4 regions of the Paenibacillus vandeheii genome follow, and region 1 is predicted to be linked to each of the others. Evidence: riboswitches for the same ligand, from Rfam matches in the RefSeq annotation. Region 1 holds a riboswitch; each other region holds the start of a gene.

Region 1 (7,510 bases):
AGGAACAGATGGTACGGTTAAGGATGAACTTCTTCTTGATCAGAGCAAAACGCAAACCATTATCGACCAGTTGAAACAGACAGGCTCCCGCACAGCGGTTGTCTTGATTCCAGACGCAAAAGATGAAGTATCACAGTGGGATCTGAAGCTCTCTCCACAATCGTCAGCAATGCTGGCTGAGCAAGGAGTGGATCTGGTTATTTCCAATCCTAATGTGAAGATTACCATTCCGGCGAGTTCCTTAAACGGACGCACAGATGATATTTATTTCCGTCTTGTACCGGTGAAGAAGGAATCCCAACGTTTAGAGATCCAAACGAGAGCACAGGCGAATGAGTCGATCATCCAATTCGTAGGCACAACAGATATCCAGATCATTGGACGTCCAATGACGATCGAAACGAATCTACAGAGCAGACCTGTTACGCTCATATTGCCTTTAGATGCTAATCAGGTTGCAGGTGTGAAGTCTGAGGAGCTAGGTGTATATATTGAGCATAGTGATGGAACGAAGGAGCTTGTTCACGGCAAACGGGTTACCCTAAACGGTGACAATCAGCAAGGCGTCGAGATTGAAGTAAACAAATTCAGTACATTCTCCATTGTTAAGGTCAAAGGCTGGACAGACAACACCTTGAAAGCACAACCTTATATTCAGGGGTATACGGATGGCAGCTTCCGACCAGAGCGTAATGTAACTCGTGCGGAAATGGCAACATTAATCACGCGTATTCTGGGAACATCTACTCTTGAGGGAAGTCATGAATTTACAGATGTTACATCCAGCCACTGGGCACAGGCGGCTATATCAGCAGCAGCCCAATCCGGTTCTGTTCAAGGCTATACAGATGGCAGCTTTAAGCCGGATCAAGCGATTACCCGCGCGGAAATGGCTGTCGTGTTACAGCCGTTATTAACATCTAATCAGATGACTACTGCGCCGACAGCATTTACCGATGTGAACGAGCATTGGGCGCAACAAGCAGTAGAACAATTAAGTTCGGCGGGAGTAGTTACCGGATACAAGGATGGCACGTTCCGTCCAAGTCAGCCGATAACCCGCGCTGAAGCTGTTACAATGCTGAATAAGCTGATTGGACTTCAAGCTGAAACGAATGCGGCAGGACAGTGGTCGGATGTACCTGCCACACATTGGGCTTCTGAAGCGATTGAGGCAGCTTCTATCCGCAAGTAAATAGTTGTATTCAAACTCAAAGAGATATCTTTCAGTCATTCGGCTGGAGATATCTCTTTTTTTACATCAACATATTGCACGATAGATTCAATGCGCTCCAGAGTACTCCCCCGATGCTATGCTTAGCCCGAGAATCCTAATAAGGCGGCCATAACAGCTTGCGTGCAGTTTCGTAACGTTCGGCCACAGCTGGCCAGTACACAACCTTCCACCAGTCCTCGATATATTTTTTGCGTTCATTCTGATGTTTCAGATAGTAGGCGTGTTCCCATACATCAAGCGGCAGGAGAGGCACAATGTCGGACTGGGATAAGTTCTGGTGTTTCTCCGCCTGCAAAATTTCCAATCTGTGTGCCCGTGGGCTCCAGACCAGCATGGACCAGCCGCTGCCTTCCACTTTGTTCGCGGCTTCGGTGAATTGATTCTTGAACGCTTCATAGCTGCCGAAATCCCGCTTGATCTGTTCAGCGAGCATGCCGGAAGGCTTGCCTCCACCTTTGGGATTCATGATCGTCCAGAAGATCGTATGCAGGTAATGGCCTGCACCATTAAACGCGAGTTCTCGTTCCCAATGTTTGACGAGTTCGAAATTATTCTTTTTCCGCGATTCTGCCAGCTTTTTCTCCGCGGTGTTCAGTCCGTCGACGTAGGATTGATGGTGCTTGTCATGATGTATGCGCATGGTCATCTCGTCAATATGTGGCTCCAGCGCATTGTAGGCATAAGGTAAGGGTGGCAATGTGTGTCCGCCAATAGGCACAGGTTTCTCCTTGACCCCCGCTGCGTTAGAGTTGGGTGTGCCCTCTTCGTTTGCATTGGGAGACTGAACAGCAGCTGAAGACTGCGCCTGTACGGATGGATGGGGGGTGTTGACTTTTCCCGCAGCCGAAGACGGATTTTCTACAGCTTCACGATGGGACTGTCCAGACACGGACGTGGAGGCAACGTGTAGGTTGGGATCAGCCGGTTGCCCCGAGGTTTGAAGAATATGTTCCAGTGAAAAAGTAGAATCAGACACCGAATCTCGCATAGCTCCATGTTGTTTCAGCGTTTCAAGTACCCCCAGGAAATACTCGGATTCGCGAATGAAATGCAGAATAACCATTTTGGCAAGCGGGACAGACTGAACAGCAGTGCTTTGCTCCAACAGGACATATAGCTGTCTAATGAACTCTCGCGATTGTGCGCAGGCTTCAGCCACGAGCTGTTCAATACAGCGGATGATGTAGGGGGCAGGAGGCTGGGTTCCCGGCAGTACTTGCTTCAACAACTGATTCGCGACTCTTTCGCTGTTCTCAAAGATGGCTTCCCATTCCGCAAGCCATTGGACATATGAGGGTTCAAGATCAGGAATCAATGCACGGATGATAATCGTATGTTCCTTTTCTTGCTCTTTCCAGAAACGAACTTCTTCAAGTACCCGCAGAGGCAGCAGATGTCCATATCCATACCAATTCATAAGTGGTAAACCTCCGTTCAAATGAATTAAAATCTAGATCCAGCAGCAGAAATGAAATTGGACCCCCCGGTTCGCTCAATTTTGTAATACACAAGCTAGAGCTGTCTTTAATTACGTCCCAAGAGTATATTCTCCCGGCATGTTGTCCTATGTGTACATAAAAAAAAGAGCCCCTAAGGGCTCTTGAATTACCGAATCATCACGATTCTCCATTATTGGTATTATCCACATCATCGCTGCTCGTCTTTGTCACATGACTCAGGAATGTAGAGACGCGGCGCAGGTACTCCTTCGGATGCTCCCGGAAGATCAGCTCATGATGCGCACCATCCACAATCCATTCATCGGAATACGGATTGGTCTGGTTGGCAGCGAGCAGCTCCGCAATCGGGTAAGGAGCTTTCTCATCCTCGGTACCATGGATGAAGAAAATAGGGAACGGATAATCTTCCTTTTTCACTTCCTGATACGGAATCTGCTGCAATCCGGTCCCGTTCAGAATTGGGAACAGCAGATTCATAATCTGCAGCGTAGGCTGACGCGGCAGATCAATCTGATTATGGATGTTATGGTACAGTGTATCCGGCTCAAGCAGGAACGTGCTGTCCAGAATCATCGCATCCACATCTTTGGTAATCAGCCCAGTCTGGAGGGCTGTACCTGCACCCATGGAGAAGCCCCATACAACAAGCTCCTGAGCTCCGCGCTGCTTCGCAAACTGGATTGCGCCAAGCAGCTGCTGGGATTCGGCTTTGCCGCCTGTGGCGACGGCTTTGTTCACCTGTGAAGCGAAGCCGTAATCGAACATGACCACATTGAAGCCGAGTTGGTGAGCATAATGGGCCAGGTCATACATCGGTACCCAGGTTTCTTCACGATTTGCACCATATCCATGGCTGAATATGATGGTTTTATTTGCATTATCGTCAGCCGGGATATACCAACCCTGCATCGTTCGACTGCCGTCTGCTGCTGGAAACGTGATGTCTTGATACTTCATGTTCTTGGCCTGCATGGGATTAGAGAAGACAGGCGCTACCGTTGGATTGGATAATACCCAAGCAATATAACCGTGTAGTGCAATGAAACAAAAGAGCAGAAAAAATACAACGGAGAGCAGCAACGCCACGACAATATGTTTGAACCGGATCAGCCTCGGTGATAACGAAGAAGGCAGATCTGACACTTTCGTTTGCAGCGGGGCTTCGCTCTGGGATGTCGGATACATGATTGCCCCTCCTTTAAAAAATCAAATGAAGATAACAACGAGACGAACAGAGCGGATAAATGATTGTACTGACTACGTATGAAGCAAAATCTTAATTTAATATATCTTTATCGTATGTTCCAATATAGTCAAAGTCAATTGATTGGAGCCATTTGTTACGCAATTGTTATATAGTTCTGAAGATATATGGTTAACATTTCCTGAGGGTGCAAATTGCAGGGGATTTATATTTATAAAAAGAAAATATTTACAATTATCCCTATTCCAATTGGCGCTTTTTAGTTTACAGATGAGACCGTTTCTCATATAATTTATGTAACCAAGTTTCATGTGATGAAACATGAGGAGGGCAATATGCCATGGAAGACCGAAAGTTAACCGTCCGGGCTGTAGAACGGGCGCTGGATATATTATTGTGTTTTACAACGCGCAGTGATCTGGGACTCACTGAAATTGCCACTCAGATCGGTCTGCATAAAAGTACAGTCCATCGTCTGATGGCTACTTTGGAGGAGAAAGGGTTCGTGATCCGGGATGCAGCAACCGAGAAGTATCGACTCGGCATACGCATCTGGGAGCTGTCTGCCCACATGTCTCGCAGTGATGATCCGGCCATTCTGCTCCTTCCTGCGATGGAGCGGCTGAGAGATCGACTGGGCGAAACCGTGAGCTTGTATCTGCGTGATGGCAGTGAGCGGATTCGGATTCAAGCCGTGCAGAGTGATCAGGCGATTCGCCGGGTGGCACCGGTTGGGGTCAGACTTCCGTTGTCTGTAGGGGCATCCAGCAAGGTGCTCATGGCGTTTGCAACCGAAGAGGACCGGGAAGAGCTGATGAACGGACCGGAGTGGCCGGTGTTTATTGATCCCAAAGTATACTTGGCACAGATGATGGATATTGTGGAGAACGGTTACGCCACAAGTTATGAGGAGCGTGAGCCGGGAGCTGCGGCAGTATCTGTACCTATCATGGATCGAAGAGGCAACATCGCTGCTGCCCTGTCGGTATCCGGGCCTGTCAGTCGTCTCTCACAGGAGACGTTGCATGAATATGCACCTGTGTTGAAGGAAGCGGCCACCCAGATGGGGCTTATGTTATCCTGATTTTATTTTCTTGAATATAAAGGTTGTTTTTATGATTCGGTTGCGCTACTCTGTAATGGACGGCCCAACGGGGCCAGCATAATTGAATATGCATTTGCGGCTTAGATGCTGCAACTTGTTAACGTTACTGGGGGAGTCCGAATTGTCCGGACTGAGACGGAATCGCATGAGATTCCGGACCCTTTGCACCTGATCTGGATCATACCAGCGTAGGGAAGTAATCGGCGATACGACCACGAACACCACATGATGTGGCCTATGGATGGGCTCCGCTATGGAGCCTTTATAAGGTGCGTTATTGGTGATGGACATAAGCCGGTTCCCTTGGGAACCGGCTTTTTTTATACAGTAAACAGGCGGAAGAAGCTGCCAGAACTGCTTTTGGGCAAAGTACCCGGGAGCATCTGCCAAGCTTCTGGGATAGAGTTCATTTGCATTGACTGCCTACGTATTACTAAATGTGATGTCCCTGCTTTCTGTCGTATGGTCGCTCTTTCTTTATCTATGTTGTGGATGATTCGGGACAAGTGCGCAAGCATTTTAATCCAGACGATCACCAATGAGGAGGAGACAAGAGCGATGAGTAAAGGGAACAGAACGATGGGACAGGACGAGCAGGATCAGCAGTTGGCAAAGGAAAAAGGGACAACAGGACGGGTTCAGCCCTTCCCGGGCAGCCGCAAAGTTTACATTTATGGCTCTCGACCGGACATTGCTGTACCGGAGCGTGAAATTGCCCTTCATGACACGAATACTCCCCAAGGAGTGGAGCATAACGAACCGCTGCGTGTCTACGATACGAGCGGGCCGATGACCGATCCCGGATTTCATGCCGATATCCGGGCGGGTCTGCCAGCGCTGCGTACACGCTGGATTACGGAGCGTGAAGATGTTGAAGCTTACCGGGGACGGACGGTAAAGCCGGAAGATAACGGTCTGAAGCCAGGAGGGAAGCGAGCTGGAGCCGAGGAGTATCCAGGGTTGCGTGGTCAACCCTTGCGAGGAATAGCTGGGCGCAGCGTGACCCAGATGCATTATGCACGACAGGGAATCATCACACCGGAAATGGAGTTCGCCGCCATTCGTGAAAGCGTGGAGCCGGAGTTTGTGCGACAGGAGCTGGCGAGTGGCAGGGCGATCCTTCCGTCGAACATCAATCACCCGGAGAGCGAGCCGATGCTGATCGGGCGTCATTTTCATGTGAAGATTAATGCGAACATCGGAAACTCTGCCGTATCGTCCTCTATCGAGGAAGAGGTGGAGAAGATGACCTGGGCGGTACGCTGGGGGTCGGATACGGTGATGGATCTTTCCACAGGCAAGGACATTCATACGACTCGGGAATGGATCATTCGCAATTCTCCGGTACCGATCGGAACGGTGCCGCTCTATCAGGCGCTGGAGAAGGTCAATGGTGAAGCCGAAGCACTGACCTGGGAGTTGTATCGTGACACACTCATTGAGCAGGCAGAGCAGGGCGTGGATTACTTTACGATCCATGCAGGCGTGCTGCTGCGTTATATCCCGATGACCGCCAAACGCATGACGGGCATTGTGTCACGGGGCGGGTCTATTATGGCGGCATGGTGCCTTGCGCATCATCAGGAGAATTTTCTGTATACCCATTTTGAAGAAATCTGTGAGATTATGAAAAGGTATGACGTGGCGTTCTCTCTTGGAGACGGGCTGCGCCCAGGAAGCATCTACGATGCCAATGATGAAGCCCAGATGGCGGAACTGGCTACGCTTGGTGAACTGACGCAAATCGCCTGGAAGCATGATGTGCAGGTGATGATCGAAGGTCCGGGACATGTGCCGATGCACAAGATCAAGGAGAATGTCGATCTGCAAATGGAGATTTGCAAAGAAGCGCCGTTCTATACGTTGGGACCGTTGACGACCGATATTGCACCGGGATATGACCATATTACCTCAGCAATTGGAGCAGCGATGATCGGCTGGTTCGGTACGTCGATGCTCTGTTATGTTACGCCAAAAGAACATCTGGGCCTACCCAATAAGGATGACGTGCGGGAAGGGGTTATCGCCTACAAGATCGCTGCACATGCTGCCGATCTGGCGAAAGGTCATCCGCGTGCCCAGCGACGGGACGATGCGCTGTCCAAAGCACGGTTCGAGTTCCGCTGGCGGGATCAGTTCAACCTGTCGCTGGATCCGGAACGGGCGCTATCATATCACGATGAGACACTCCCGGCTGAAGGGGCCAAGGAGGCCCATTTTTGCTCCATGTGTGGGCCTAAATTCTGCAGCATGCGCATTACGCAGGATATTCGTGCTTTTGCCGCGGACAAAGGATTGTCCGAGAATGAGGCCCTGGCTGCTGGCATGCAGGAAAAGGCTGAGGAATACCGAACACGCTCCTAAGCGTTGTTACAACGCAATCTGGGCAGCCTGATATGGTGAAAAGCCGTTCCTCTCCGTGATCGTGGAGAAGAGCGGCTTTAACCCGGTATGTGGTGTGCACACTTAATCTAAGAGGACAAGAAGTACGAAACAACCTATTT
Region 2 (7,510 bases), on a different contig from region 1:
CATCCTCCCAAACCACATTTGATATCGTACAGTTACCGTAACAATGAACACCGTCAGCTGCAGGTGAACCGATAATCACATTTTTGAGCGTAGCGCCTGCCTCCAATCGAAATAACGGCTTCTGATCTTCCGCTTGAGATCCATCTCCCAGTGTGGAGGGATTAGCTACATAGGTTTGGCCTTTGCCGTCAAACGTTTCACCCTTGGCTACAATAATCGTTGAGTTTACAACGGTAGGTGCAGCAAAAGCTGGAATTGCACCGAATAATGAAGCGACCAGACCGGCGGACAGCAACAACGTCAACATTTTTTTCATAACTTAAAGCCTCCCTTATTCTGATAGATTGGCGGACAAACATAAGCTTGTCCTCACGGAACCTCTCAGAGGTGCACCTCTGGTTCGGAACCTACCCTGATCCTACCAAAAAAGGGATGTAACGATAATAATCATTAGGTTAGATATGGAAACGACAGCATCATGCCTGTGATCTCGGCATTTTTTGCAGCGCACTCCAACGTGAAATATGCCGATCTCAACTTCGGGTATGCCTTATTTACAAGTCATAATCTATGGTTAGATACTCCTTTATCGTTCTAGAAAAAACGAAAGACCACTTCATCTGTTTCCAGACAATGTGATCTCTATTATTTTGATCTCTAATTTTATTTATTAAATTACGCTTTAGGCTCCAAACCGCTGACGATATCCGCACTTCCGACATAATTCCTCCACCGCTTCCCGTTTGGAGAAACCATAGAACAGATTGTTGGCTCTTTCACCGTCCACGATCTCCGAGAACGACTTCTCATGAACGTTGCCTAAATTAATTACACCCTCGCCATCGAGACAGCATGGGACTACAGTTCCATCGACCAGAACAGCTGCTTGACTGCGAAGCGCGTGGCAGAAGCCTTTGCCGTCATCTTCCGGTGCATCCAGACTCGGCCACTGGAACTCGTGGTCCTGATTCAGGTACACATTCGGGGCAATTTTGACACCACTCCCCGGCACAACCTTCTCCTCGATGCGAAAATCCAGATTGAACTCCCGTTCAAGAACCTCCAGCGTCTCCCGGTTTCTACTCATCTGGGCATTCGTGAAGTTATCCTGTGTCAGATTCCAGAGTCGGAATGAAATAATGACATTGTGCTTTACGGCTTCCCGTACAAAAGACAACACGTTGCCCAGATAGCCCTCACGGTCTGTGGAACCTTCGTGACCATCAAAGCTGTGCAGGGAAAAGTTCATCTGACGCAGCGCTGGTTTGCCGAGCAATTTGTGTTGGGTCTTGGGCAGCAGCGTACCGTTCGTCGTAATGTTGACCTTGAATCCTTTCTCATGTGCGGAATCCAGTAACAGATCAATTTTGGGATGAAGCAGCGGTTCACCTTTGACATGCAAATAAATATGTTTAGTGTGGGGTTTAATCTGATCCAATATATTGTTGAAGACTTCAGGGTCAATGAAATTTTTGGCACGTTTGGTCTGCGGACAGAAGCTGCATGCCAGATTACATATGCTTGTGATCTCAATATATACTTTCTTGAACGTTTTCAACTCGGGGTCCCCATTCTGCTTAGGAGGGAGAACAGTCCCACCCTCATTTATGATCCGGCCCATATGTGCCACCACTATTATATCGGGTTAGAGGGCCAAGGTAAATCGACCCGCATGTTAATTTCCTTTTCCCCCCTTCCCGGGCGTCTTCTTACTTGTACATCTGAGCAGATTGCCCGTCTGATCGAAGAGCTTAATTCGCTGTTCATTCAAACGGTTAGAATCTTGGGTTACTTTCCTAACTCACATTACTCACTCTTCTTTTAGGCCGCCCTCTTTACATTCTGCTTCATTGTGATATATGCTGAATACACAACTGCATATCTTGAACATTGCACTAGGGGAGCCTTGCGGCTGAGACGAATCGAACGATTCGGACCCTTTGAACCTGATCTGGATCATACCAGCGGAGGGAAGTGGAGCGGCCTTTCAGTAAGCGGATTTTTTCATGTTGATGATGAAACTTAATGTGAATTGAACTTACAGACCCACTCATTTCTCCGGAAATGGGTGGGTCTTTTTCGCGTTCTGCGGGCAGATCAGAAGGTGTAATTATAGATCCCGCAGTTTGAAGTTTGAATAACAAGGGGGGACGGACGAGATGGATAACGACATAACCATTCACAACATGAGCTATGCTTTCCCCGGAAAAAGGGATTCCCCCGTGCTCTCCAATGTGTCGATGCGTGTAGCTCAGGGCGAATTCGTCTCGCTTATTGGTTCGAGCGGCTCCGGTAAAAGCACCCTTTTCAAGCTGCTGGCAGGCTTGCTTGAGCCAACCCACGGAACCATTGAAATTCCTTGGATTCAAGAAGGAAAGAGATTGGGCCAGGTGGCTTACATGCCGCAAAAGGATCTCCTGTTATCCTGGCGAACCGTCATGGAGAATTGCATGCTCCCTTCTGAACTTGCTCCAGGACGGCAGGACAAGGCAAGGATACGAGCGGACATCCTGGCTGGCCTCGACCGTTTTGGCTTAACCGGATACGCGCATGCTTACCCGGACGAGCTGTCGGGCGGTATGCGCCAGCGTGTTGCGCTGCTTCGTACTTTGCTGACAGGCGGCCAGCTCATGCTGCTGGATGAACCCTTCGGCGCACTCGATGCCCTGACCAAACGGGAGATGCATCGCTGGCTGCTGGAGCTGTGGGAAGGTTTGGGCAAAACCGTGTTGTTTATCACGCATGACATTGAAGAAGCCCTGCTGCTCAGTGATCGGATTATCCTGTTAACTCCGGGACACCCAGGCCATCAGCTGCAGGATATGACCGTACCCTTGCCGCGTCCAAGACATTCGGACATGATCTACGAACCGGCTCTCGTTCAGATGAGAAGACTATTGGAGGAACAATTGCATGCGAAACGGTAATTTGAGAGACAGCATGAAGGATAGCTTAATACTTTGGCTTACCCGTTATGGTCTGTTTCTTTTGCTCATGCTCTTGCTGCTTATCATCTGGGAGTGGATTGTGCGTATGGGATGGGTGCCTTCCTTCATCATTCCAGCCCCGACGTCGATTGCTAGTTCGCTGTATGAGCATCGTCGCCTCTTGCTGACAACACATCTGCCCAATACCTTGATGGAGGTTGTCGTTGGTTTTGGCTTGTCTATCGGCGCCGGAATTGCACTTGCGACAGGCATGCATATGAATCGGTCAATGGAAAAGGCCTTATATCACTTCATCGTAATCAGTCAGACGATCCCGCTGATCGCCTTGTCCCCCGTATTCATCCTGTGGTTTGGCTACACGCTGTGGAGCAAAGTCGCGGTGGTATTCCTGATCGCGTTCTTCCCAATTGTCGTGAGTACCTACGATGGCCTGCGCCAGGGTGATCCGGAGCAGCGTGAACTGCTGCTGACGATGGGGGCCAGCAAGTGGGATATTTTTCGCAAACTCCAGATTCCACTTGCCCTTCCCTCCTTCTTCTCGGGACTGAAAATGTCTGTGGTGTACTGTGTGGTTGGTGCAACGATTGGGGAATGGCTCGGCGGAAGCAAGGGACTGGGCTATTTCAGCCGCAGAATGTCGAGCAACATGAACACAGATGCCATGTTCGCCGCCATTGTGCTGTTATCCCTGCTTGGTATCGCCCTGTTTGTACTCATTGCATGGCTGGAGAGAAGATTCGGTAGACAACGTCATGCACGCCAAAGTAAAGCTGGATAACTCTCGGAAGTAGACCTAGCGGGACAGACTTAGCGTACTTAGTGTAATCCCCCTACTATCGGCTGGAAATCTATTGCAGTACATCCGTTTCCAATCGCCCGGTATGTAGAATGGGTAAATCTCAAAACAGAAAATAAGGAAACGAGGAACTTTAAGTTATGAATAAAAAGTATATCTATTCCCTGCTCCCCCTCCTGCTCGTAGCCCTATTCCTGATCGTCAGCGGATGCAGCAAAACGGGCACCAACACGCCTGCTACAGATTCAGCTTCCAATACAAAAGATACAGAATCATCTGCGACCGAAACGTCAGTGGATTCCAAAGACAAGCTGTCCATCATGCTCGACTGGTATCCGAATGCAGTGCATTCCTTCATCTATGTTGCTCAAGAGAAAGGATACTTCGCGGACCAAGGTCTGGATATCGATGTCCAGATGCCTGCCGATACCAATGACTCACTCAAACTGGTTGCTGCCGGAAAAATCGATCTGGCGCTAAGCTACCAGCCGCAAATTTTGCTTGCGCGCGGGGAGAATATTCCTGTACGTTCCATTGCGGCCGTCGTTCGGCATCCGCTCGTGCATCTATTAACTGAAGCAGACGGTAAAGTGAAGTCGCCAAAAGATCTTGAAGGGCTGACGGTCGGCTATTCCTCAATTCCTCTGTATGAAGCAATGGTTCGTACCATGATCAGCCAGGATGGAGGTAATCCCGACAAGATGAATCTGGTAGATGTGGGATTTGACCTGATTCCTTCCCTGGCTTCCGGGCAGGCAGATGCTATTATGGGCGGTTTTATTAACCATGAGCAATTGATTCTGGAAAAGGAAGGCCATGCCATGAAGTCAATCAGTCCCGTTGATTACGGCGTACCTGATTATTATGAACTGGTCCTCACTGCAAGTGATGCGGGCATTGAAGTGAAAAAAGATCAGCTTACCCGCTTCATCCTAGCGATGCAGGAAGGACAGAAATATGTGACAGAGCACCCCGAGGACGCGCTGAACATTCTGCTTGCGCATGAGAACGAAACCTCTCCACTTGACCCGGAGATCGAAACCAAAAGCCTGAATATTTTACTGCCACTGATGAATGAAAAAGGTCAGCCGTTTGGCGGGCAGGACGCCTCTTCTTGGGAAAACGTACGTGCATGGCTTGTTCAAAGTGAACTGATTCCGGATTCCGTGAAGACTGAGGATGCTTATATCAACTTGCAGGGGGAGTAAGGAATCGGATGCTGGATGAGATCAAAGAAAATCTGAAAGTAGTCAATTAGCTATCCGAGAATGACCTTTAACTCAATCATTTATGAAAATTTTGCTATCTAACAAGCTTGCAAACTTATGCGTATAAGGGTAACCGTGCCTGCTTTTGTTGATCAAATTGCTTCTTATAAGGAGGAACTTATATGTCTTATCTGGAACGTGTTCGTACACAAAATCCACTCATTCATAACATTACTAATATTGTTGTTGCTCCCTTTACCGCCAACGGTTTGCTTGCACTCGGTGCATCTCCATTTATGGCCTATGCGTATGAAGAAGTGGCTGATGTCGCCAAAATTTCGGGAGCGGTGGTACTGAACATTGGCACTCTGGACGAAAAGGTAGTTGAAGCGATCCGTCTGGCTGGTCAATCAGCGAATGTAAATAACGTGCCCGTTGTGCTCGATCCGGTTGGAGCTGGGGCAACCCCATACCGTACGGAAACTGTTCAGATGCTCGTACGTGAGCTTCGCCTCACTGTGTTGCGTGGCAATGTGGCGGAAGTCTCCAATGTTATCGGTGAGAGCTGGAGCATCAAAGGCGTGGATGCAGGTCAAGGCGAGGGAGATCGAATCGGAATAGCTGAACGGGCAGCGCAGAAACTTGGCTGTGTAGTCGTCATTACCGGACGCGAGGATGTCATTACGGATGGGCAAACGACTTTCCTGACGAGTAATGGACATGTCCTGCTTACTCAGGTGACCGGCGCAGGCTGTCTTCTTAGCTCCGTGATTGGTGCCTTTGCAGCTATAGCAAAACCGGGAGAAGACGTTCTGGGCAGTATTGTGGAAGCACTCGCTTTCTATGGCGTTGCAGCAGAGATTGCCGCGGAGCGAACCGCTGATCTGGGACCGGGCAGCTTCCAAATTGAATTGCTGAACCAACTGGCCCAAGTGACACCTGACGTTCTCGCACAGCGGGCACAGGTTCGCCAGATTGATGGAGGTGCGCAATGAGTATTGCGCAGGCTTTGACAATCGCAGGTTCGGATAATGGCGGCGGCGCCGGAATACAGGCCGATCTGAAGACCTTTCAGGAGCTCGGCGTATACGGCATGACCGTGATTACAGCCATTGCTGCCCAAAATACAACAGGTGTGCAGGGCGTCTTCCCTATCTCATATGAGGGTATCGCTCAACAGTTGGATTCGACCGGTGATGATTTTCAGCCTACAGCAGTGAAGACGGGCATGCTCTACAGTGCCGAGATCATTCGGCTGGTCGCCGAGAAATGGCAGCAATACGGCTGGTCCAATCTGGTCATCGATCCGGTTATGGTTGCCAAGGACGGAGCCCCTCTGCTACAACAGGAGGCCATTCAGGCCCTAATTACAGAGTTAATGCCTCATGCACTGATCACGACACCGAATATTCCGGAAGCCGAGCTGCTCACCGGGATGTCCATTATGAATTTGAGTCAGCGTGAAGAAGCTGCCAAGCGGATCGTGCAGATGGGCTCGACGTATGCTTTGGTGAAGGGTGGTCATGATCAGGGAAGTGGCATGATTGTCGATGTGCTCTATGATGGGCAGTCATTTCATTACCTGGAGAATGTTCGAGTGGTGACACGACATACCCATGGAACGGGATGCACGTATTCTGCAGCCATTACTGCCGAATTGGCAAAGGGCTCCTCTGTGCTTGCTGCCGTCACGACGGCGCGAGCATTCATTCAGGCGGCTATCGAAGATGAGCTAGGGATTGGGGCCGGGCACGGGCCGACGAATCATTTTGCGTATCAGCGCAGACAGCGAGGTGAGCAGTGATGCGCCATCTGGATGCAGCAGCGATACGCCGTGCGATGCAGGTGTATTTGGTGATGGGCAGCGTGAATACGACGCGTGACCCGGTGGAGGTGCTTCGCCAGGCCATCGCTGGCGGCATTACGCTGTTCCAGTTCCGGGAAAAAGGAACTGGCGCTCTGGTTGGCGAAGCACGCATCACACTTGCGATGCGGCTTCGCGAGGTGTGCAGCCAGCACGGCATACCGTTCATCGTGAACGATGATGTAGAGCTGGCTGTAGCGGTGGAGGCCGACGGCATGCATGTCGGCCAGGACGATGCGGACGCGGCGCTGGTACGCGCCCGCATCGGAGAAGGGCGGATGCTTGGCGTATCCGCCCACTCCGCGCTGGAAGCCCGCCGTGCGGTGCAGGCGGGCGCCGACTATCTTGGCGTCGGGCCCATGTACCCGACGCCGTCCAAAGCGGATGCCCACGCTGTGCTGGGCCCCGCCGGGGTGGCCGAACTGCGCGCCGCAGGCATCGCAGTTCCGCTCGTGGGTATCGGCGGCATTACGCCCGATACCACGGCCGCCGTGATGGCGGCAGGAGCCGACGGCGTAGCCGTCATCTCCGCCATCGCGGGCGCGGCCGACGTGCGCGCAGCGGCTGCGCAGTTCGCTGCGGCGGTGCGCGGGATGCAGGCGTAGCCATGCGCTCCCTGCACCGCCAGCCCGTGGGCTGCACCAAGTGCCTGGTGCAGCCTAACAACACTTTGCCTCCTCTCCATTAAGATGAG
Region 3 (7,510 bases), 230 kb from region 1:
GTGTTAGGCTTGCCTGAAGGTGTCTATCCGGTCTACGGCATGTGCATTGGCGTAGCGGATCAGGAGACGGGCATTCGTCCGCGTCTGCCGCTTGATGCGGTGCTTCACCATGGTCGCTATAATGCTGAGCAGACGCTCAAGGGCGTAGAGAGCTATGACGAAACGACCGCTGCATACATGAAGGAGCGTACCCAGGGGGAACGTTCGACACCATGGTCCGAAATGATGGCGAAACGTCTCACAGAGCCGGTACGCTTGCAGATGAAGCCTTTTCTCGAAGGTAAAGGGTTCCTGAAGCGTTAAAAAGTGAATTCCAAAGAAGTCAGTACGGCGGATGCCGGCTGACTTCTTTTTTTGGTGCTTTACATATAAATACCGTCTAAGGAAGACCGTAGAAGCGTTTCGTATTCTGATAAAAGAGGCGCGCAGCCCGCTCTGTGCCCATACCAGTCACTTCGCTCCAGGCTTGAATGACCTGTCTGGTCATGGCAGGGTGAGTCATTCTTCCCTGAAAGGGCCCCTCGAAAGGCCAAGGTCCATCGGTCTCTGCCATAACTTGCTCCGAAGGATACTGGCGGGCCAGTTCGCGAATTTCCTCTTCATAGATGATATCGGGTGTGAATGAGACGAAGTGTCCGTTGTCAGCCATTCGCTGGACGGTCCGCTTGGAACCTTTGAACCAGTGAAAATGAGCGCGGCGATGCTGATATTGCTCCAGCAGGTCACAGGCGATATCGGCATCCTCGTATACAGCGTGCAGTACAATCGGTTTACTGTGCCGCTTCGCCAGCTGGATAAATCGCTCCAACAGATCGATATAGCCGCTCTGATCAAAGAGTTGTCCGGATTGTTCGGCTTCCTGTCGGTTGTAATAAGGCAATCCAACTTCCCCAATCGCTATAGCTTGTCCGATATACTTTTCGATCCAGTGGAAGAACAGATCCAGCTCTGCCAGGGACGGCAGGTCCTGTTCAGGGTGGAAACCAAAGGCTGGATATACGGCACGAGGGTATTGTGAAGCTAGTTCCAGGTTGGCTTGGGCAGATGCCAGATTCATGGAGACGGCGATGACGGCTTCAACTTGGTGGGATGAGAAGGAATGCAGCATCTCGCGTTGTTCTTCAGGTGTATATTTGTCCAAGTGAAGATGTGCATCGATCAAGGGTACAAAAGCGGTTGAGTGCATGGATAAACCCCTCCTTTTTGTCTTTTACCAATGTTACGCAGCGTAGTCTCTCTTGGATCACCCATTTCAGGAAAATAATAACTCAAAAACCCGCACTATTTGGATAGGCGGGTCTTCTGTTGTTCTTCTCTCATCCACTGGGAAATTTGCCGCTTACGCTCAAGAAAAGCAGGTTCCTCCGTGATCGCTTCGCGCCGCGGACGTTCAAAGGGAACATCGACCTCGTGCAGTACGGCTGCAGGCCGGTTCGATAAAACATAGATGCGATCAGCAAGCAGCAAGGCTTCCTCGATATTATGCGTAATGAACAGCACCGAGCGGCGATTCTGTTCCCAGATTTCGAGCAGCCAGCGCTGCATGTCGCTGCGGGTCAGTGCATCCAGCGCACTGAAAGGTTCGTCCAGCAGCATCAGTTCCTGTGGACTGAGCAGGGCGCGCAGAAATGCAACCCGCTGCTGCATGCCGCCCGATAACATATGCGGATAGGCTCGTTCGAATCCGGCCAGTCCGACACTGCCCAACCACTTCCGGGCATTGGCAAGCGCTTCGGATCGTGGCGGTGTGTCCGCAGACACCTCGCCAGCAAGCAGCACATTGTCTTCAATGGTACGCCATGGGAAGAGGGCAGGCTGCTGCGGCATATAACTGATCTTGCCGCGCTGTCCAGTAACATCCTGACCATTCATCAGAATTTGGCCCTCCTGTGGTTTCAGCAAGCCACCGATGATGTGGAAAAGGGTGCTTTTGCCGCAGCCGGAAGGACCGACGATGGCTACAAATTCTCCTTGTTCCACGGTCAGGGACAAACCATCCAGAACGGGTAATGTGCTACGCCGCTCGCGGAACGAGGCATGCAAATTCTGAACTTCCAACGCTGGCGATGAATGTTTAGCAGTTAAAGCCACTGCTTCATGTTCAGGACCTCTGCTACCGGTTGGAGTGGTTGTACTCGCATCCGGCGCAGCAGCTACCCGCTCGTTGTGTTCGGGTGTCATCTCGTCATCACTTCCTAACCCTTTATATAGAGCATATTTCAAAATTATCGCTTCTGCGGTCGCCAGCGAACGAGCAGCTTCTCCAGTAGCGCAATGAGCAGGAAGAGCAGCAGACTCAGTGCCACAATAATCATGATCGCTACGAACAGACGGTCCGTCCGATAGGCCGATTTTTGCAGCATCATATAATACCCGATGCCCTTATCTGCTCCAATCCATTCCGCGATGATCGCACCCATGACGCTGTACGTAGCGGCAATTTTGATCCCTGAGAACACCGAAGGCAGCGCATGTGGAAGCTCAAGCTTCCAGAAAATTGAGCCGCGTTTGGCGCCAGCCATGCGCATGTAGTTCATCATCGCCGCATCGGTGCGGGTCAACCCGTCCATGGCAGCTACAGCCACCGGGAAGAAGCAGACCAGAATGATGGTAATCAGTTTGGGCAGCAGCCCAAATCCGAACCAGATCAGCAAGAGCGGTGCAAGCGCGATGGTCGGTATATTTTGACTAAGAATAAGTAAAGGATAGAGGGCAGATTTCAGAAATGGAATCAAATGCAGCACCATCGCAATCAGTAATCCCGTAAGTGTACCTGCTGCGAACCCGATCAATGTCAGCTGGATGGTTGCCCATGCGTGTATGCCAAGTCGCTCGGCTTGAGAGGCCGCTTCATTTGCGATGTCAGAAGGCGCAGGCAGCATCCATTTCTCGATATGAAACAGGGAGACGGCTCCCTGCCATACGGCTATAAAGAGAATAACCGCCACAAAGGGCGGCCATACGCTTTTCCAATAGGCATGCATTAGCGATATTTCTCCGTCAGGCTGTCCATGCTGAAGCCGCTCGGGCTATGAGCGATCTTGATCTGTGAGATGATGCTTGGGCTGCCGGCTTCCACAAGAACTTCATGCATTTTGCGAACAACCTCCAGCAGTTCCTCCAGTTCTCCCTCCATCGTGGTATCCAGTGGATTGACCTGATATTTCAGGCCTGACTGTTGAATAACTTCAATGGCACGGTCAACGTAAGGATAGGAATTTTCGCCATTTGGCGTTTTGGGAATGACTTGGATGCTAAGTAGTGTGCTTGCCATGAAAGATCACTTTTCCTTTCGGGTTGGATTGTATAAGTTGAACATAGGGAATGTACACTTTACCACTTCGATTGCAGTACCCTCTTCCGATCGCTGTTATCCCCGGATTTTTTGATTTCATTTTCCGCATGGGGAAAATCCGGGGATAAAGGCGACCACTTCGTTTCTACAGATGGGTTCTGCACTCTTCGTTCTTGTGTACATAATGTTAACTTATACAGTTAGATTTTTATTGGGGTAAGAACTCGTTTGTATACGCTTTGGACACATCTACCTGCTCATCAAGCAGTTTTTTGCTAAACATCCAATCCGTGTAGTTCTGCCATACTTCCTGCTTCTGCTCACCCCAGCGCGGTGCATCATCCTGATATTTTGGACTCAGCCACTTCTGGCTTGCGAGTACAAGATCCTTATCCAGATCCGGTACGGCCTTAATCAAAATGTTGGCAGCTTCTTCGGGATGTTCAATCGCATATTGATATCCTTCGGAAGTCGCTTTCAAGAACGCTTTAACCAGCTCGGGATCATTCTGAATCGTCTGTTCATTCGTCACAAGTACAGGTGTGTAGTAGTCCAGTGCTTCGGAATAATCCTTTACATACAGCATGTCGATTGGTTCTCCGCGAAGTTCGGCTTCAATGCCCGTCCACGCGTAGAAAATCCAGGCAAAGTCGATATCACGTTTTACAGCGGTGAAAAAGTCTGCATCGCCCATGTTAATATTTTTCACTTTGGATACATCGGCGCCTTCGCCTTCCATAATGGACTGCATCACGGCTTCTTCTACCGGGGAGCCCCAGCCCCCATAGGTTTTGCCTTCAAAATCTTTTGGAGACTTGATGCTCCGATCCACCGGAGCGGCAAATCCGGACGTGTTATGTTGAATGACTGCAGCGATGGACACAAGTGGTACGCCCTGTGTGCGGGCCTGGGTCACACTTTCCTGATAACTTACGCCAAAAGGCACTTCGTTCGAAGCCACCATGGTATCCGCGCCTCCGGCACCTGGCTGTACAATCTCGACATTTAAGCCTTCTGCTTTATAAAAACCTTGATCTACGGCCGCATACAGGCCGGTATGATTCGTATTTGGTGTCCAGTCCAGCACGACTTTAATATCCTTGAGGGCTGTATTGTCACCTTCAATGCTATTTTGGGTGTTGCTGCTGCCGTTCTCTCCTGAAGGTGCAGCTTCTTTGCTGCCGCAAGCGGCCACAGTTACCAGCATCACGCACAAAAGCAGCAGTCCCATCATTTTACGCCATCTCATCTTTGAATCTCTCCTTCATGTTGTCCGGCCAGTGGCGCGGGGTACTCCTTGGCTTCATATCCAAGCTTCTTGCATAAATCGACAGATTTATACCAGCTATGATCCGGATGACGTCACTTTTTTTAGCTCTCTGGCTATATAAAAGAACATTAAAAAAGCGCCCCGTTAATCCGGGACGCGTGCAGGCGTTAGAGATGTGGCACTCAGCAAAGAGGCTGGGCTGGGCCAATTCGATATACTCCGATTCCTACGCTGGCATGATCCAGATCAGGTCTAAGGGTCAGTATCTTGGTGGGATACACTCTCAGCCGGCCAATTCCGACTCCCCTGGGAAACTATGAAGTTACGGGCATTACTAGGTGTAATTATAGGCGAGAGGCCGATGCATGTCCAGTCAGGAACTGGATGGAAGAGTACAGCGCTCAAAATGACCCTTATACATTCGCATAACGACCTCTCTTGATGTGTCATTTTTAACAATTTACCGTGGTGTATCGTATAGGGATATCTGACTGAGTGCAAAAGCATCTGATTTCGGGTCATATCCTACCTGTTTCTGTGTGGCTTCCAGATTCAATCGTTTAAACCGATTATTTGAGATCCCATGAAGTATGGTGAAGGGCTCCAGATCTGTAGCTGTAATTGCTTTGAACACCAGATCACACAAGTCAGCCGGACTAATATACGCGCTCATATCCCTTGCCTCCAGAGGCGGACCATCCGGTTGAAAATCATCATATGCCCCAATACGTATCGCAACACTTTGTAACCCCTCGGTATACGCAAAATAGGAAGCGAGTGATTCACCAAAACATTTGCTAACTCCGTACAAATTCCGCGGGCGTGTGGGCATGTCCGGATAGACTTGAGCATCAATGGGATACCCCTCAATCGTCTGTGCGCTGCTTGCCAGAATGACTCTCCGCACTCCTTGGTCTTTAGCTGCACGGAATACATTAAATGTACCTTTGATATTGATGTCCAACAACGATTCATAGAACCCTGCATGCGGGGAAGGATCTCCCGCCAGATGTACAACCACATCCATGCCTTCGCAAGCGTGCTGACAGGCTTCGGGATCTGTCACATCAAGTGCGGTAATCTCATGGCTTGTCTCTTGATACGTATGCAGTCTGTCTATATTCAAATCCGTTAGTCGCAGGTGAAATGCTTCTGACAAGTGTTTGGACAAATCACGTCCAATTTTTCCGGCTGCGCCGGTAATTAAAATGTTCATCAAATCAGCTCCAATTCTTAGCGCTGGAAGAACTCAATCCATTCCTTTTCAGGTCCATAGATGAAGAAATAACGGTAACCATTAGGCAGTGCAATGATCTCTCCATCAATAAACTCGGCCTTGGTTGTCTTAATGCGGTTGTATTCGGATTCAAGGTCATCGACATGGATGGCAAAATGGTGCACCGTTCCTTCGGAAGGCAGCTTGTCACTGTATCCCTGAATCAACTCAATCTCAGTCTCGTTGCTTCCATTGAAGCCGAGAAAGGCGAGCTGAATGACGCCGTTGGTATGAGTTACCCGGTCTTTCAATTCAAGACCAACAATCTCCGTATAGAAACGGAGTGTGGTCTCCAGATCACGAACGGCGATGCCGACGTGGTCAATGCGCTTTTGAAAACTCATATTCAGAATCCTCCTATATTCAGTGAATCTTTTCTACCATTTTAAGGGATATCATAGGGCTGTAACCCTGGGTTGTCAAATCGGATTTTAATGTTGGGAAAATTATAATTGTTCACATAATGTTCACTTATGAAGAAGGGGTTGTGATCTCTATAATTACGAAGGTAAACAGAAAGGATGAGAGCATTGCCAACAACGAAGAAAGAACATATTTATTTTGGATTGATGATGTGCACAGGGATGGTTGTCGTCATGATGACCTTCAATTTATTGAAAAATGGTTTGATTGGTTCGATGTCCCCGTTAGAAATACTGTTTCAATTTGTATTGTGTTTTATCGTCGCTTTTCTGGTGGAATCCTTCATAGTCGGACCTGTAGCGCAGAAAGTGGCTTTCTCATTACCGTTCGACAAATCCAACAAGGTACTCGGCATTCTGGCTATCTCAGGTTGCATGGTTGTAGGAATGGTGCTGATCATGTCTCTGTACGGCATGGTTACGGCCTATTTGGCCAATCAATTGGAGGGGAAATCACTGCTTGAGACATACCTTCATACCATACTTCGTAACTTTAGTCTGGCCCTGCCTCTACAGATTCTTATCATAGGCCCACTCGTTCGCTTCATATTCGGTAAATTCATCAAGGGTAAAGGGGTTGCAATTCCCGTCGTTAATAAGGGAGCTTAACAGGATGTGCAAAAATTTGCATTGGGTGATCCAAGTAATTAATAAAGTATTTCCTGGGTAATCGTCCATTGGTCTAAGATACCAGAGTCGATAATCAGTTTAGAGCGAAGAACATTTTCACGAAAATCATGAGGCATTCATTATAAATTAAAAAAGGCTCCGTAGCATTCACGGCTACGAAGCCTATCTTTTTACGGCTCTGTGTAATTGGAATCTTATTTATCATCCTTCAATAGATGTTACGATGCTGAACTTACAGCATGCCTGTGCTGCCATTGATAGGCGATCACGCTGATAATCAGCAGACCGACTGCAAAAATGGCAAGCATCCATGCGGACTGGTTCACTTCCAGATGATCCAGACTCCAGCCGGTGACCAAAGGCAGAATGGCACCACCAACCCCGCCTGATGCAATCAGGATGCTGGGTGTTGATTCTTCTGTTCCAGGCAGCATTTTGCTGGCGAAGACGAGGGCAATGGAGAACACACCCGACAGTGCGAGTCCGAGTAACAGAATGATCAGAAATGCCGACCAGATCTGGTTGGTAAAAGGAAAGATCATTAGCAGCACAACTGCTGCAAGGCAACTGTACAGCACGTAGACTCGATATTGGAATTTCTCCGCAATATATCCGGC
Region 4 (7,510 bases), on a different contig from region 1:
CCTGAACACGTTGCTCCAGAATAGCAAGAATACAATCATCTTTCGAACTAAAGAATTTATAAAATGTTCCTTTGGACACACCCGACTCATCTAGGATCATTTGTATGGAGGTGCTGGTCACTCCATGTTTCTCAAAGAGCACAAGAGCAGAGTCCAATAACATTTGTTTCCGTTTATTCATAAGTTCCCCCTGGATGATTTCGGTGGTTCACGTCACGATATCTTGATCATCTAGCGTAAATCCACTGCAAACATCAGATGTTCCTTCCATATCCCCCTGATTTTAATATTCTGGCGATCCATCTCCTGGAAGCCCGCCTTACGCAGCACTCGGATCGATCCGGCATTGTCGGGCAGCGCACCTGCCTCCACTCGTTTGATTCCCGCATCATTCATGGCAAAATTCAGTGCTAGCCCAAGGGCTTCACTCATGTAGCCCTTGCCATTGTGCGCCTGGTCGAGCACATAACCTACGATCCATTTTTGGGTGGAATCCAGTTCAAGCTCGAACAGAGAGATCTCCCCAATGAGCTCATTTGTCGTGTTCAGGAAGATTCCGAAAGAATAACGCTTCCCTTCTTCCCTGGCCTTGTTCCAACTTTCAAGCAGGGTGACCTGACCCTCCAGCGTATAGAATGTCTCCGATCGTTCACTTGCCGAGATCTCTTCAAAAACAGCCCGATTGCGGAGCTGTACATCCAGCAGTGATGCCGCGTCCTCCATGTTCAAAAACCGTAAATAGATGCGTTCTCCACGATTGTTCATCTGTATGTTCATCCTTGTCTCTGGTTGTAGTCTACTTCATCATTAGAAGTACGAGAGTTTCCGTTTATACGCCATATCCCAGAACAGATATTCAAATTCAACACTTCTTCTGAATATGTCCTCAATGGCCTCCAGTTCCTGCTCGGTTTTATGTTCACATAATGCATCCAGTGTATCATAGAACCATTCGAATGAGTTCCGGAATTCATCACTTGCATAATTTTCGATCCAAGTCTGATAGAAATTACCCTCTAATGAATCGCGATATTGTTCTTTTAATCTTGTTGCATAGTCGTAATACGTCCACGCACAAGGGAAAATGACGGCAATGATTTCGGCAACCCCGCCTGTTTGAGCAACACTCATCATATTTGACGTATATGCCTTGTTGAAAAGAGATGGTTTGACAGTATGATGTTCATCCAGTGTTATCCCAAATTCATTCATGTAATTCCGATGCAAATCCATTTCTTCGTACAGAATAGCGTGTTGAATAACCGTAAAGTTCGTCATCAGTTTTTCATCCGCAGCCTTCACTGCACCCATCGCAAAAATCTTCGCATATTCAATCAGATATGTATAGTCCTGGAGTAGATAAAACTTAAACGCTTCCTGATCCAGTGTGCCTTTCCCCATCTCGTGTAAAAAAGGATGATTGTATCCATCTTCCCATACGGTTATGGTCTTGTCTTTTAACGTTCTTGAAAATGACATGATCAGTTCTCCTTTGTCCAAATCATATTGTCCCATCTGCAATCCCGCTATTGCTTCCTGTTATGAAATATACACACCAAAAAGCCCTTGTCCAAATTTCGGCAAGGGCAAAAAATAACATGAGTACATGTCATTTGCTCCCTACGTCAGTATTAACTAACAGGTTCAAAGGGTCAGGTTTTAACCTTCTCAACTGCGAACAGTCCCCCTGCAAATAGCTCAGGCTTATTACAACATGTGTATTTCCAAATGTCCTATTAATCTTCGAGTTTACCTAATTCCTCTTGCAAGCTCTTCAGACGGGTGCGAATGGTTTCAATCCTATTCTGCACTTCACTTAACTGGTTCAAATCCCTTTCGTATGCCTGTTCCTCTTCCTTGGCTTTTGCCAATTCATCCTCTGCAACGCCAATCTGGTGCTCCAGATATATGATATCTGAAGAGCTGCCGTGAGTTAAACGCTGTGAATATGTCATGGTTCACCTCATTTCTGGTCTTCCATTGCTTTTCCTATATTATATGGCTGAATATCGATATCCAAATCCATACCCAGAGCCAATTTGGCCAGTTGACTTCCTATAAAGGGCCCCATCGTCAGACCTGATGCTCCAAGCCCGTTGGCTGTGATCAAGCCATCCCAACCAGGAACAGCACCCATTACCGGAAGAAAACCCGGTGTGAACGGACGGAAGCCTACTCTCACTTCCTGAAACGTGCTATCAGCTAAACCAGGAGCCAGTTCCAATCCTTTATTCAATATTTCCTGCATTCCGCCTGCGGTTACTCTTGTATCATAGCCTTCAATATCATTTTCGTGAGTTGCCCCAATCACAATCTTCTGTTGATCAAAGGCTAACAAATATTGATCCGAAGGAGGCATGGCCACAGGCCAATTCCCAGTATCTTCTCGATCGTGGGCCTGCAAATGCATAATTTGCGCCTTCTGATAATGAACCTTAAAATCAATGCCCAAGGGCTTGAACAGTTCATTGGCCCAAGCGCCGGCACACACAATAACCTCGTCAGCCGATATGACTTTCCCGTCCACAACTACTCCAGTTACCCGATTCGACTCATGTTGAAGTGTCGCGTCCCCATCAATCAGGACCGCTCCATTTCGCTGTGCCGATCGGATCAAGGCATCGCGCAGCGCACGCCCATCGATACGCGCAGCACCGCTGATGTATACAGATTGAAAAGTTTCCTCCAGTAGAGGAAAACGCTGATGGGTTTCTTTTGCATCCAACAGGGTAATATCACCAATCTCCGGTGCATCTTCTTTACGAAGATGTGCCCGTTCCTGCATCTTGTTGAGTTTCTCCACATCGGTATGAATACTAAGCGCACCCACTTGAGCGTAACCCGTTTCCGTTTCCCCTTCACTCTTAAGTTCTTCAATCAACCCGGGATAGAAACGTGCACCTGCCTTGGCAAGCTGATACCAATCCTGATTGCGGCGTTGGGATAACCAGGGACAGATAATCCCAGCAGCGGCATCCGTAGCCTGCCCTCGATCTTTCCGATCTATAATAAGGACCTCTGCACCCCATTTTGCTAATTGATAGGCTGTTGATGCCCCAAGAATTCCTGATCCTATGACGATGACTTTCTTCATGATTGCATTCCTTTCCTAAATCACTGTATCCATTATAGCCTATACTGTTCGACATGATAATGGCAAGGCATTGGCATGGTGATACATACTCCTAAAAGGTTTTCGGTAAAAGCTCATCGGATTGAAAACATTATTTAAATTACTGTTATTTATGTAATATAATTCAAATCAGGTTTCTTTTAACGCAGTATCCGCGCCATTTACGCACACGACCTTTAACGAAATGAGGAATAACACAACGATGCCGAAACGTAGTATGGGGATTTCGCTGGATACCGATATGCCACTTATGATTACAGGCCAAAACCAGCTGACCGTAGATGAATTGATCCATTGGAGCGACCATTCACGGGATTACGGTCCGAAGCAGCGAATCGGTGAACAGGTTCAGAATGTTATAGTCCTGGTTGACTGGCACAATAATGGTGTAAAGCGTGGAATCCCTCCTGTTGGATATGATGGAATGCGTGCAAAAGCGGCTTGAAACGGTATCGGGCTCAGTGCAGATTATCGACCTCCTTGTCACAAATCCACTGTCTTAATTTGGTAATGATTTGAATCTACTAGAAATTTATATCATTTTTTTGTAAGTTTAAAATCTTAAATTATGAACACTGTTAATTTTTGAATATGTACCCTTAAGATCCATTTAATGCTTTGGAGCATTTTCGTTAGCTATCCACGCAAAAAAACACGCCTAGAGCCACTCCGTATCCATTGACACGGTTGACTACCAGACGTGCTTCAAATATAACAATACATCGTTCCATATCATTAGCGGCTACGATCTGGCTTTGAAGCCATGATAGAACGTATCCACAACCAGAGAAGCTGCCGATTTGCGAGCAATATCACCACTTACTACCTGCTGCCAAGTCAGAAATAAGATAGAATATAGCACATCTACAATCCAGTTTTTATTGACATCCTGACGAAAATAATTCTTTTGCTGCAACAAGCTGACCGCATGCAGTATCGGCTCTCTCAGCTTCGAATCTGCTCCTTCGATCTCAGGGTTGTAGTGAATAGCTGCATCATGAGTAAGGAAAAATATTTTATCACCTAACGGAATGAGCACTTCAATCAGTTCCGGAATATACGTTTCACAGTTTTCCTCATCCAGATGAATGTTTTGCATGGCCTCACTTACAACCTCAATCGCACGCAAGCCCAGATAAACCATTAATTGTTCTCGACTCTCCACATAACGATGCAGGGTCGCAATGCCGATTTTTGCAGCTTCTGCAATGTCATTCATGGATGCATTGGGCTTTTCAATCAGCAGTTTGGTTGCTTCGTCCAGGATGGAGTTAAGTCTCGTTTGCTTCATCGATGTCAGTTCTTTTTTCAACGGGTTTACACCTCTTGGGGACTTTATTCTATAGATTGATTCAATAATCCATCATTTGATTGGGATATGACTATAAAATTATAGCATAGTTCCTCACCATACCAATATCTGAACATGACAAACATCCTCAAATATTGGGATGTAGCTGGAAAGCTTAAAAGCCGCCTTTCGGCGGCTTTTAGTATCTATGACATTCCCTGTTGCTTATAACTCGATAATTCTCGTTGCAATATTTGCGCAAAATTCACTGTCATGCTCTACAAACAGAAGGGTCGGGGAATACTCCAACAGCAACTCTTCAATTTGCATACGTGAGATGACATCTACAAAATTGAGAGGTTCATCCCAAACGTGCAAATGAGCCTTCTCACTGAGACTTTTGGCAATTAGCACTTTCTTTTTTTGGCCTGCGCTATACGTTGAGATATCCTTCTCCAACTGCAATCTGGAAAAATCCAGCTTTCTTAATATGGATTTAAACAGGCTTTCATCAATACTCTGAGCGGCTGCAAAGTCAGATAAATGGCCTCCGAGATCAGACGTGTCCTGTGACACATACGAGATTTTAAGCTGGTGATCCTTCCGAAAAAGGCCTGTATAAGGGATATTCTCACCACAAATCAGTTTAAGGATGCTTGATTTTCCAGATCCGTTTTGACCATAAAGGGCGATACGATCCCCTTTTTCAACCGTGAAACTCACGTCCTTACAAACGACATTGGAATCATAGGCAATGGATACATGTTCCATTTCGACGAGTTCCTTCTTGTGATAATCCAGTTGATGAATCTGCAGGCGTTCTGCATTTTCAATATTTTTGAGCAATTTGGACTTTTCCTGAATGGCGGATTGCTGCCTCTGCTCGATATTTTTGGAACGTTTCATCATTTTGGCAGCCTTATGTCCGATATATCCTTTATCCACCTTGGAACCGGAATTTCTCGTACCATTTTTGGTTCTTTCGACTTCATGCGACCATCCACCCGTCCGTTTGGCGGAGTCGGATAAACGCTTGATGTCCTTTATTAATTTCTCATTACTGGCAAGCTCAAACTGATCTTGTCTCTGTTTATTTTCCCACCACGCGGAAAAATTCCCTTTCTGAATCTCGATGTTATTTTTATTGATGGACAGGATATGATCTACGCTGTTATCCAGAAAGGATCGATCATGGGATACCAAGATAAATCCACTTTTGCTGCGCAGATAATTACTTACAAGTTTTCTCGCATGAATGTCGAGATGATTGGTAGGCTCATCGATGAGCAAAAAACGATTATCCTTTAGGAACAAGGCAGCCAGCATCACCTTCGTTTGCTCTCCGTTGGATAAGGAATCGAAAGGTCGATACAGAATATCTTCCGACACTTTTAACAGGTTAAGCTCACGCACAAGCTGCCAGTGCAGATACTCAGGATAGATCTCTTCAATGACATCGAGGGTCATCGCTCCTTTGTTCTCAACCTGAAACGGAAAGTACTCAAAGCTGACATTTGCAGAAATAGTTCCACTGTATTCATACTTACCGAGCAACAGATTGAGGAATGTCGTTTTGCCTCTTCCATTCCTTCCGGTAAAGCCTAATTTCCAATCGGAGTCCAGCTGAAAACTCACATTTTCAAATATATTATCGTAACTGCCATCATAGGCAAAGGTTAGGTTGGTAACGTTGATTAAAGACATTAAGGATCATCCTTTTTATGTGAAATATAAAAGTTAAGCGGGCGGGTATTTACCACGACATGGTCCCTCACTTTATATTTGAACATAATCAGAATTTCAATCCACTCTTGAAATAAAAGACACACTTTCCCTGTCAGAGTTATGAGAATATATCCTCAAATGAAAAAAAACGCAAAAAAGCCCAATTCACCGGTGCTTTTTTGCGTTACATCAACCTGACTATACGATGACGAAACCTGGCGTCCTGGAGCTTAACGCCAAGATGATCTATGCATAGGAGGATAAAGTGCCGGATTCTGATTAGTTATGTTGTGAACCATGTCAATGTCCATGTTCGCTGACAGGTTCACAACAACATCTACAACCTCTAACTCAGTCATCGCTCTATCCCCCCTTTAAAGGCTCAACAATTTAATATCAGAAACTTAACACGGAATGCGTGCTTAGGTCAAGGCGACCTGCTCTGCATTCATTGAGTTATCAAACGCTGCATACAGCGGTTTGTATACCGGATGCCACATGCCTGCTTTTACAGCCTCTTCCACGTCCTTGAGCTCGACACGCGCGACGCCATCTTCGACTGCCGCCTTGGCGACTGCCACTGCAACTTTGAACGAAACAGCTTGCAGCTCTTTCACTCGTGGCAGAAGTGGAGCACCCGGTGCAGAGGAATCTACCGAATTAGCTACGGCCACCGCTGCTGCGGTGAACATGTTTTTGGTGAATTTCGATGCTTTTGCAACGATAGCGCCAAGTCCCAATCCTGGAAAAACAAAAGCATTATTGGATTGACCGATTTCATATAAAGTGTCATTAAACATGACAGGTTCAAATGGACTACCTGTTGCAATTAACGCTTTACCATCCGTCCATTCAATCAGACTTCTTGGTGCTGCTTCGGCAAGGGATGTCGGGTTGGACATCGGCATAATGATTGGACGTTCCACATGTTTCGCCATTTCTTTGATAACTTGTTCATTAAAGGCACCAGTCACACCGGAAGTCCCAATTAGGATCGTTGGTTTAATCTGTTTCACAGCTTCCAGTAAACTGACCTGTCCCTGCTCATTCAATACCCAATCTTTCACTTCCGCAGCTTCACGTACATATGGTTTCTGGAATTCGAACAGACCTTCCGTCTCATCTGTAAGAATTCCACGGTAATCGAAGGCCCAGAACCGACTTTCTGCCTCCTTCTGCCCAAGACCTTCTTCCATCATGGCATCACGAATCTGATCCGCATTGCCAATACCAGCAGCCCCTGGTCCAAATACAAGAACACGATGCTCTCGAAGAGGTACACCCGTCACCTGAACTCCAGACATGATAGCTGCAAGCGTGACAGCGCCCGTTCCCTGAATGTCATCATTAAACGTAAGGAG

The links. A riboswitch is a leader RNA that binds a small molecule or an ion and turns the genes downstream of it on or off. The one in region 1 is predicted to bind thiamine pyrophosphate.
Region 2: another riboswitch for thiamine pyrophosphate. It lies ahead of P5G61_RS26500 (ABC transporter ATP-binding protein); the one in region 1 lies ahead of thiC (phosphomethylpyrimidine synthase ThiC).
Region 3: another riboswitch for thiamine pyrophosphate. It lies ahead of P5G61_RS15310 (ABC transporter substrate-binding protein); the one in region 1 lies ahead of thiC (phosphomethylpyrimidine synthase ThiC).
Region 4: another riboswitch for thiamine pyrophosphate. It lies ahead of tenA (thiaminase II); the one in region 1 lies ahead of thiC (phosphomethylpyrimidine synthase ThiC).

The regions. Positions count from the first base shown of each region.
Region 1 is NZ_JAROCD010000007.1:363,184-370,693, forward strand. It holds gene P5G61_RS16335 (S-layer homology domain-containing protein) at 1-1,195, shown strand, start outside; gene P5G61_RS16340 (Fe-Mn family superoxide dismutase) at 1,332-2,654, opposite strand; gene P5G61_RS16345 (alpha/beta hydrolase) at 2,854-3,882, opposite strand; gene P5G61_RS16350 (IclR family transcriptional regulator) at 4,242-4,985, shown strand; TPP riboswitch at 5,105-5,218, shown strand; gene thiC (phosphomethylpyrimidine synthase ThiC) at 5,586-7,370, shown strand.
Region 2 is NZ_JAROCD010000016.1:3,998-11,507, reverse strand. It holds gene P5G61_RS26510 (pectate lyase) at 1-316, opposite strand, end outside; gene P5G61_RS26505 (radical SAM/SPASM domain-containing protein) at 683-1,558, opposite strand; TPP riboswitch at 1,888-1,990, shown strand; gene P5G61_RS26500 (ABC transporter ATP-binding protein) at 2,160-2,927, shown strand; gene P5G61_RS26495 (ABC transporter permease) at 2,914-3,726, shown strand; gene P5G61_RS26490 (ABC transporter substrate-binding protein) at 3,885-4,952, shown strand; gene thiM (hydroxyethylthiazole kinase) at 5,135-5,947, shown strand; gene thiD (bifunctional hydroxymethylpyrimidine kinase/phosphomethylpyrimidine kinase) at 5,944-6,756, shown strand; gene thiE (thiamine phosphate synthase) at 6,756-7,421, shown strand.
Region 3 is NZ_JAROCD010000007.1:133,247-140,756, forward strand. It holds gene nfsA (oxygen-insensitive NADPH nitroreductase) at 1-303, shown strand, start outside; gene P5G61_RS15290 (TatD family hydrolase) at 380-1,186, opposite strand; gene P5G61_RS15295 (ABC transporter ATP-binding protein) at 1,282-2,181, opposite strand; gene P5G61_RS15300 (ABC transporter permease) at 2,226-2,984, opposite strand; gene P5G61_RS15305 (thiamine-binding protein) at 2,984-3,274, opposite strand; gene P5G61_RS15310 (ABC transporter substrate-binding protein) at 3,504-4,544, opposite strand; TPP riboswitch at 4,771-4,883, opposite strand; gene P5G61_RS15315 (NAD-dependent epimerase/dehydratase family protein) at 5,026-5,781, opposite strand; gene P5G61_RS15320 (VOC family protein) at 5,799-6,185, opposite strand; gene P5G61_RS15325 (DUF2798 domain-containing protein) at 6,372-6,872, shown strand; gene P5G61_RS15330 (MFS transporter) at 7,112-7,510, opposite strand, start outside.
Region 4 is NZ_JAROCD010000019.1:68,341-75,850, forward strand. It holds gene P5G61_RS28455 (TetR/AcrR family transcriptional regulator) at 1-181, opposite strand, end outside; gene P5G61_RS28460 (GNAT family N-acetyltransferase) at 232-765, opposite strand; gene tenA (thiaminase II) at 808-1,479, opposite strand; TPP riboswitch at 1,601-1,699, opposite strand; gene P5G61_RS28470 (hypothetical protein) at 1,737-1,955, opposite strand; gene P5G61_RS28475 (NAD(P)/FAD-dependent oxidoreductase) at 1,964-3,094, opposite strand; gene P5G61_RS28480 (hypothetical protein) at 3,336-3,578, shown strand; gene P5G61_RS28485 (TetR/AcrR family transcriptional regulator) at 3,876-4,445, opposite strand; gene P5G61_RS28490 (Lsa family ABC-F type ribosomal protection protein) at 4,650-6,128, opposite strand; gene P5G61_RS28495 (NAD-dependent malic enzyme) at 6,572-7,510, opposite strand, start outside.